4 regions of the Rhizobium sp. SL42 genome follow, and region 4 is predicted to be linked to each of the others. Evidence: predicted binding sites of a transcription regulator. Region 4 holds the regulator's gene; each other region holds the start of a gene.
What was found. The regulator LexA, encoded in region 4, represses DNA repair genes until DNA is damaged. The targets are predictions, from matches to a motif close to TGTTCNNNNTGTGTTCNG.
Positions count from the first base shown of each region.

Region 1: the regulator LexA is predicted to act here: its motif matches at 910-927, upstream of IM739_RS22420 (ImuA family protein).
Region 2: the regulator LexA is predicted to act here: its motif matches at 1,110-1,127, upstream of IM739_RS07140 (PA0069 family radical SAM protein).
Region 3: the regulator LexA is predicted to act here: its motif matches at 765-782, upstream of IM739_RS14630 (ATP-dependent helicase).

Region 1 covers NZ_CP063399.1:21,575-23,775, forward strand. The annotation lists gene IM739_RS22415 (Y-family DNA polymerase) at 1-174, opposite strand, end outside; gene IM739_RS22420 (ImuA family protein) at 95-850, opposite strand; gene IM739_RS22425 (ATP-dependent helicase) at 1,055-2,201, shown strand, end outside.
Region 2 covers NZ_CP063397.1:1,543,246-1,545,446, reverse strand. The annotation lists gene moaB (molybdenum cofactor biosynthesis protein B) at 1-505, shown strand, start outside; gene IM739_RS07145 (glycosyl transferase) at 523-1,044, opposite strand; gene IM739_RS07140 (PA0069 family radical SAM protein) at 1,189-2,201, shown strand, end outside.
Region 3 covers NZ_CP063397.1:3,091,519-3,093,719, forward strand. The annotation lists gene IM739_RS14625 (efflux RND transporter periplasmic adaptor subunit) at 1-487, opposite strand, end outside; gene IM739_RS14630 (ATP-dependent helicase) at 825-2,201, shown strand, end outside.
Region 4 covers NZ_CP063397.1:2,573,755-2,575,955, forward strand. The annotation lists gene IM739_RS12200 (ComEC/Rec2 family competence protein) at 1-918, shown strand, start outside; gene lexA (transcriptional repressor LexA) at 999-1,718, opposite strand; gene IM739_RS12210 (HlyD family type I secretion periplasmic adaptor subunit) at 2,043-2,201, opposite strand, start outside.

The sequences.
Region 1 (2,201 bases), on a different replicon from region 4:
CATGCCGATGCGGACGCCGGCCTTGAAAGCCGCAGCGTCGATTGCCGTTACGGTGCGTTTCGATCCACTGCGCGCAACGACCACGACCGGTGTTTCAGGCAAAATTCCGGGATCCGCGCGTCTGATCCTGTCCGTCGCGAGCGTGGGGAGAAAGACTGATACGACCCGTGGCATCGCAGGCACCTATTTCAAATTCTGCGGCTGCTCCCGCTCTTGCTCTGATCAGTTCCGCCAGCCACCGCGCCCGGCCGATGCCCGGCACGGGAAGCGGCTCGGAAGGCAAAACACTGATACGCCACCGTGTTGTGGCGGCCGTCGGCTGCCCGAAATCGGCGGCCTCCGTCGGGCGACGCCATCGTCGAAGCGCAATCCCGATCGTTCCTGAAGCCTCGGCTGCAAGCTGCAACCGTCTGGAAGCCGTCATCGGTAGACGCACCAGCTCGGCAACGACGGCGCCAAGCCCACCGAAACGCAGGCCCTCTTCGAAATTCGTCAGAACGTCCTCTTCCCGGTCGGCTTCGACATAGATCACCCGGTCATGATGGAGCCCCGCCTGGGCAAGAGCCGGCGCAAAGAGATCCGGCCGTGTCAGGCACCAGAGCACGTCGCCCTTGGTTCGCGCGACGATGCCTGCGACAAACAGCGCGGCTGCTGCCCCATGAACTGCGTCTGCCCCGCCACCGGCCACCTCATGCAGGGCACCGAAGGCCAGCCCGCCACCGGGAAGCTTTGCGTCGATATCGGCAAGACCGAATGACAGAACCTCACCCTTGCGCACAGCTCTGCCTTCGAGGCGCTGGATGCGCTCGCGAAGATCTGCGATGGTCGGGTTGAGGGCGGAGTCATGCATGGGCTGCGGATATCTTCTCGATGCTGTTCAGGGCTTTCCAGCAGCGATCGCGGCTGTTATGTTCTTTATTTGTTCTTGCCTGCCACATGAGTCAATGCTGATTCTTGCGGTGGCTAAAGCGGGGATGGCGGGTTGCTGCGCACAAGCGACGTGCATCCAGCCCAAAACGGCCAGAACAGACAGGCACTTATCGGGGATCACGGCATGACGGTTGCCTATCTGGAAAAACTGAACGAACAGCAGCGTCAGGCTGTGGAACACGGCGTTGGACTGGCAGACGGACAGGAGGCAGGACCGCTGTTGATCATCGCCGGCGCCGGATCCGGCAAGACCAATACCTTGGCGCACCGGGTCGCTCATCTGATCGTCAACGGCGCCGATCCGCGCCGGATCCTGCTGATGACATTTTCCCGTCGAGCGGCGTCCGAAATGGCGCGCCGTGTCGAGCGGATCTGTCAACAGGTGCTTGGTGCCAATTCCGGGATCCTCACCGATGCGCTTTCCTGGTCCGGCACGTTTCATGGGATCGGCGCACGGTTGCTGCGGATCTATGCCGAGCAGATCGGGCTCAATGTGGATTTCACCATCCACGATCGCGAAGACAGCGCCGACCTGATGAACCTTGCCCGTCACGAGCTCGGATTCTCCAAGACCGAAAGCCGGTTTCCGTCCAAGGGCACGTGTCTGTCGATCTATTCGCGTGCGGTCAATTCACAGGCGCCGCTGAACGAGATCCTGCGCCAGCATTATCCTTGGGTGGCGACTTGGGAAGAACAGCTGAAGCAGCTGTTTTCCGCTTACGTCGAAGCCAAGCAGGCCCAGAACGTGCTCGATTACGACGATCTTCTGCTCTACTGGGCGCAGATGGTCAGCGATCCTGATCTTGCCGACGATATCGGCAATCGCTTCGACCATGTCATGGTCGATGAATACCAGGATACCAACAGGCTTCAGGCCTCGGTGTTGATGGCGCTTAAACCCGGCGGGCGTGGGTTGACGGTGGTCGGCGATGATGCGCAGTCGATCTATTCGTTTCGGGCGGCAACCGTTCGCAACATCCTCGATTTTCCGACGTCCTTCAGCCCGGCCGCCGACATCATCACGCTCGATCGCAATTACCGCTCGACGCAGCCTATCCTGACGGCTGCCAATGGCGTCATCGATCTGGCGCGCGAGCGCTTCACCAAGAACCTGTGGACCGACCGGCAATCGATGGAGCGACCAAAGCTCGTCAGCGTCAAGGACGAGACTGAACAGGCGAATTTCATTGTCGACCAGGTGCTGGCCAATCGCGAGACCGGCATGACGCTGAAGAACCAAGCCGTGTTGTTTCGCACATCCAGTCATAGCG
Region 2 (2,201 bases), 1.0 Mb from region 4:
CATTGCCGTGCTGACCGTGTCCGACACACGCACGCTGGCCGATGACCGTTCGGGCGACACGCTTGTCCAGCGGATCACGGAAGCCGGTCATCGCCTTGTCGCAAGGGCCATCGTTGCGGACGACAGGCAGTCGATCTTCGATCAGGTTCAGGCCTGGACGCAAGACGATGCCGTCGATGTGGTGATCACCACCGGGGGCACCGGCTTTACCGGCCGCGACGTCACGCCGGAGGCGCTGGAACCGTTGTTCGAAAAGCGCATGGACGGCTTTTCCGAAGTGTTTCATCGAATTTCCTACGACAAGATCGGCACATCGACCATCCAGTCGCGGGCAACCGGCGGGGTCGCCAACGCGACCTTCATCTTCGTGCTGCCGGGATCGCCCGGCGCCTGCAAGGATGCTTGGGATGGCATCCTGAAGCTGCAGCTCGACTACCGCCATATGCCGTGCAATTTCGTCGAGATCATGCCACGGCTCGACGAGCACCTGACGCGCGGCAAATAACACCGCCAGTATGCGCTTCAGCGCCTGGCTTCGCGCGCGACCCAGGACGGGATAATTTCAGACGTCAACCGCCGCGGCTTGTGGCCATTTGCCAGATCGCGAAGATCCATGCCCGACCTGACCAGCGTCTGCGCCTGGCGCTTGGGCAGCAGCAGGCCATTTTCCAGTGGCGGGCGAGACCGGGTCAGGCGGCGATACAATGGCAGCCGATAGGCACGTGATTCCGAAAACCGGGCCGGCATCTTGTTGAGCGCGACGTATTCGGCGACCTCATCGATCCAGCCCTGTGTCAGCCGCGCCCCGGGCTCGACCAGGAGCAGCCACTCGCCGCGCGCCGTGCCGAGCAGGTCCTTCATGTCCCATTGCTGATAAAAGCGGCAGCCTGCGGCATCCGCCACAAAGGACGAACCGTCCTTGGAGCCGTGGTCCAGAACAATAACATCGCTCACAAGGCCTTCAACAGCGCCGGCTACGAGAACCGACAGCGTCTGAGCAAGTTCAGGCTCCTGATCGCGGCATTCCATGATCACTGTCAACATTGCCTATCTCTATCGCATTGCACAAAGATTTGCCACCGCTTTGCGGCGGCCCGATTTTTCAATTTTGTTCTTGCAATGTTCTCATTGATGATGGTAGGAATATAGTCATTCGGCGGGACTGATTGCCCCCGCGAGGAGCTAAACATGAACGAGCTGTCTCTTGTGGGCCAGGCTGCCTTTCAGCCTGGCAATACGGCAGATATTGCCGATGCGGTGATGACCTCTTCCGGGCTCCGGATCGAGATCGACCGACGCCGCGGTCGCGGGGCAACGCTCAACCCGGGCGGTCGCTTCGAACCAACGGAACGCGTGGCCTTCGATGACGGCTGGCAGAGCCTTGAGGACATGCCGCCGTTCAAGACGGAAGTGCAGGTCGAGAAGCCGAGAACGATCATCACCCGCAATGAATCGCCGGATATTCCCTTCGATCGTTCGATCAATCCTTACCGCGGCTGCGAGCATGGCTGCATCTATTGCTTCGCCCGCCCGACGCACAGCTATATGGGGCTCTCGGCCGGTCTCGACTTCGAGGCGCGGCTGTTTGCCAAGCCGGATGCACCGAAGCTTCTGGAACGGGAATTGTCGAAGCCGGGCTACAAGCCGCGGCCGATCGCGATCGGCACCAATACGGACCCCTATCAGCCGATCGAGCGGGAATGGCGGATCATGCGCCAGATCCTCGAAGTGCTCGACAAGGCCAATCATCCGGTGGTGATCGTCACAAAGTCGGCGCTGGTGCTGCGCGACGTGGACATCCTGAAGTCGATGGCGGAGCGCGGCCTCGCCAAGGTCGGCATTTCGGTAACGACGCTCGACCGCAAGCTTGCCCGGCTGATGGAGCCACGCGCGGCCACGCCGTCAAAGCGGCTGGAGACGATCAAGGGGCTGTCGGAAGCCGGCATCCCGGTTGCCGTGATGCTCGGGCCGGTCATTCCGGCACTGAACGACCATGAGATCGAACGCATTCTCGACAGCGGCAAGGCAGCGGGCGCGACGGAGGCCAGCTATGTGCTGCTGCGCCTGCCGCTTGAGGTCAGCCCGCTGTTTCGCGACTGGCTGCTGCAGCATTATCCGGACCGCTACCGGCATGTGATGTCGCTGGTCCGCTCGATGCGGGACGGCAAGGATTACGATGCCGAATTCGGTAAGCGGATGAA
Region 3 (2,201 bases), 520 kb from region 4:
TGGCGCTGCGCAGACCGACCTTGGCCAGGTCACGCAATATGATCTGCTCATCGTCATCGAGCTTGGCGATAACCTGCCCCTTCGTCACCCGTTCGCCGGAGGATACGAGGATCTCGGTGATCGTTCCGGAAGCCTGTGGCATCACGGTAACCGCCTGGATGGCTTCGCCGTCGCCGATTGCGCTCAGGCGGTCGTTCAGCACGCCAACCGTAACCGGTTGAGTGACGATCAGGATCGACTGGTTGCGACCGCCCTGACGCTGCCCTTGGCCTGCAGCCTGCCCCTTGCCCCGCGACTGATCCGATGACTGGCCTTGGGCCTGCTGCCCTTCACCACCTGCTGCCGAATTTGAAACAAGCGAAACGACATTCTGCGGCACGCCCATCTGAACCAGGGTCTGGCCAGCCTGCGGCGACACATAGACCCAAAGACACAGCCCTGCGAAAAGCAGCAACAGACTAAGACCGAGTTGCTTCCAAAGCGGCATGCGGAACTCCAAATTAATGCAATGAAAATCGTGCTGAACTATCTGGTTTCAAGGGGCCGAATGCAATGGCCGATCGTCAAGCTTACTGATTTGTAATATCACGCGAATTCACGCGCCCGTGATTGGCGCCCTGAATTGGGGACCGTGGTTCGCGACGGCTTTGTCGCCAAAACCGTCGGCAGTCGCTGGCGACAGGACAACCTGCACCGGCTGACAGCATTCTGTGCCAATCCCCGCTTGCGCGCCAGTTGCAAAAACCGTCGGCAAGCAAGCAATCTGGAATAAAACCAGAACGCCTTGTCTGGCCTTTCCATACCGAATCACTACATTGAGCCGCATGAGTAACGGTTTCGACGACATTCCTTTCTTCGATGAAGAACCTGCCCCGCGCAAGCCGGCGCCGGCGAAAGCCAGCACCGCTGCCCCATCTTCCGGCAGCGGGCTGGGTATTGCCGCCCGCGCCATGGCGGCGCGCGACCAGGCACGCATTCCCGATTATCTCTCCGGTTTGAACCCTGAACAACGCCTGGCCGTCGAAACTGTCGATGGTCCGCTTCTTGTGCTGGCGGGCGCGGGAACCGGTAAGACCCGTGTGCTCACCACCCGCATCGCTCATATTCTTGCGACCAACCGCGCCTTCCCCTCTCAGCTTCTCGCCGTGACCTTCACCAACAAGGCGGCACGGGAGATGAAGGAGCGCATCGGCCACCTTGTCGGCGGTGCCGTTGAAGGCATGCCCTGGCTCGGAACCTTCCACTCGATCGGCGTCAAACTCCTGCGTCGCCATGCCGAACTGGTTGGGCTCTCGTCGGATTTCACTATTCTTGATACCGATGACGTGGTGCGCCTGATCAAGCAGATCATTCAGGCCGAGGGCCTTGACGACAAGCGCTGGCCGGCCAAGCAATTTGCCGCCATGATCGATGGCTGGAAGAACAAGGCACTCGAACCGGCGCAGATCCCCGAAGGAGATGCCCGTGCTTTCGCAAACGGCAAGGGCCGCGAACTCTATGCCACGTATCAGGCCCGCCTGAAGACTCTGAACGCCTGCGATTTCGGCGATCTCCTGCTTCATCCGATCCGCATGTTCCGCGCCAATCCGGATGTGCTGAGGGAGTATCACCAGAAGTTCAAATACATTCTGGTGGACGAGTATCAGGACACCAACACAGCCCAGTACATGTGGCTCAGGCTGCTGGCGCAGCGTCCCGCAGGTGTTCAACAGAACGTATGTTGCGTCGGCGACGACGACCAGTCGATCTATGGCTGGCGCGGCGCCGAAGTCGACAATATTCTGCGTTTCGACAAGGATTTCCCCGGCGCCAAGGTCATCAAGCTGGAGCGCAACTACCGCTCGACGGAACACATTCTGGGTGCCGCCGGCCATCTGATCGCCCATAACGAAGGCCGCCTCGGCAAGACGCTATTCACTGACCGCGTCGACCCCAACGACGACAAGGTCGTCGTGCACGCAGCTTGGGATTCTGAAGAGGAAGCCCGAGCCGTCGGCGAGGAAATCGAGCAGCTGCAACGCAACCAGCACCCGCTCAACAATATGGCTATCCTGGTGCGCGCATCCTTCCAGATGCGCGAGTTCGAAGACCGTTTCGTCACGCTCGGCCTGAACTACCGCGTCATCGGCGGCCCGCGCTTTTACGAACGCCTCGAAATCCGCGATGCAATGGCCTATTTCCGACTTGTCTGCCAGCCAGCC
Region 4 (2,201 bases):
GGCTTTGTTGCGATGATTCTCATGCCGCTCGGGCTCGACGCCCCATTCCTAATTGTCATGGGCTACGGCCTCGAATGGGTCCTGCTTGTCGCCCGGGAGATTGCAGGATGGGGTGACGGTTACGCGTTCACGCGTCAACCGGACTGGCTCCTGCCGCTGACCGTTGCCGGTTTTCTGCTGTTGACGCTTTTGCGCAGTCCTTTGCGTCATGCGGGGACCGTCGTGATGGCCGTCACCTTGCTGGCGGCGGCCCTTTCGAACCAGAAGCCGAGGGCCGATCTGGTCGTCAGTGAAGACGGGCGGTTGGTAGGATTCTGGCCGGGCACGACAGCAACGCCGACGGAGGGTGATCGGATCGCCACCAACCGCATCCGCCCGCCCGCTTTCATCTTCGATCAATGGCAGCCCGCGCTCGGCGTTACCGCCGCGATTGCGCCACAGACAATGTCCGGTCCTGCAGTCGACGCTGTTTCGCCGGACAGGCCAAGGCGCACGCCTCTGTCGGAAATGGAAATCTCTGTGGCCCGTCAACGGCTCGAAGATCTTCTCGCCTCAGCCGGCAACCGGTATTTCACCTGCACCAAGAGCGCCTGCGCCGCCGTGCTTGACGGTTGGCGCATCATCACGCTCGACCGCCACGAGGTGACGGGCATCGCCTGTGATCTAGCCGATCTTGTCATCGTTTCCCAGCGCCCGGGTTTTGACGACTGCCGGTCCGGCGCGCGGCTGATTTCGGCTGACAGTCTGCGCAGTAGCGGAACCCTCGAAATCTTCCTTCGTGATCGCTCCAGCCGCACGCTGACGATCGTCCCTTCCTTTGCCGGTCCGTCGCGTCCCTGGACGCGTCACCGCCTGTATGATTGGCAAAACGGTTCGCAAGCCGAAAGCCATTCGGCCGACCTGCTTTCCCAGCAGTAGTCTGGCAACATGGAGCGGAACCGGGGGAGAGCAGGCCAAATGGCGCGACCGAAAAGACGAGCAGACGCCGGCACGACCCGTCAGTGATAGCGGCGGATGAGGCCGACGAGCTTGCCCTGGATCTTCACCCGGTCTGGCCCGAAAATGCGCGTCTCGTAGGCCGGATTGGCCGCCTCCAGCGCGATCGATGCCCCACGCCGGCGAAAGCGCTTCAGCGTAGCCTCTTCGTCGTCAACCAGGGCCACGACGATGTCGCCGGGATTGGCGTTGGATGCATTGCGGATGATCACGGTGTCGCCGTCGAGAATGCCGGCATCGATCATCGAATCGCCCTTGACCTCCAGCGCATAGTGCTCGCCCGAGCCGATCATCTCGGCCGGTACGGTGATGTCATGGGTATTGTTCTGGATGGCAGAGATTGGAACACCTGCGGCGATCCGGCCCATGACCGGAACGCTCACCGATGCGGATCCGCCGTCAGGGGACGACTTGCTCGGCGCAGCTGGTGCCGGCGGTGTCTTGCCAAGGCTGCCTTCTATCACGCTGGGCGCAAAGCCGCGCCGTGGCTGCAGGCTCGGCGTATAGGCTTCCGGCAGCTTGATGACTTCAAGCGCTCGAGCCCTGTTCGGCAGGCGGCGGATGAAGCCGCGCTCCTCCAGTGCCGTGATCAACCGGTGAATCCCGGATTTCGACGCCAGATCGAGTGCGTCCTTCATTTCGTCGAAAGAGGGAGGCACGCCGGATTCCTTCATCCGTTCATGGATGAATAGAAGCAGTTCCTGTTGCTTGCGCGTCAGCATATGCGATGCCCCAATTGGTGAAACAAATACAGAACAGACACTATATGTTCCATATGTGTTCCGCAAGGGGATAAATTTCCGTGAACTTTGCATGTGATTTGCTGACCGACTGCGAAAAAAATCGCCAATGCCAATTTACTCGGGTGGCCGCGGCGCACCAAAGCCGTCGGCATAGACACCGTCTTCAATCGTAGCGACGGTGCGGTGTTCCGGGTCGATGGCATCGTGCGTTGATAAGTCCGTGCGGACAGGGCTCACGGCAGCGGTCTGTCCTGTGGCGCAAGTATTGGACCGGGGTTGGTGTAGCCCCCGGTCGCTGATGGGTCACTGTTCGGAAAAGGCGCGCGACATGCTGTCGGTAATCGGTCTGGCGATATAGTTGAAGAAGGTGCGCTCGTTGGTCTGGATCATCACTTCGGCCGGCATGCCGGGTGTCGGCGTGAAGCCATGAACCCGTGCCAGTTCCGTTGGTGGAATGTTGAT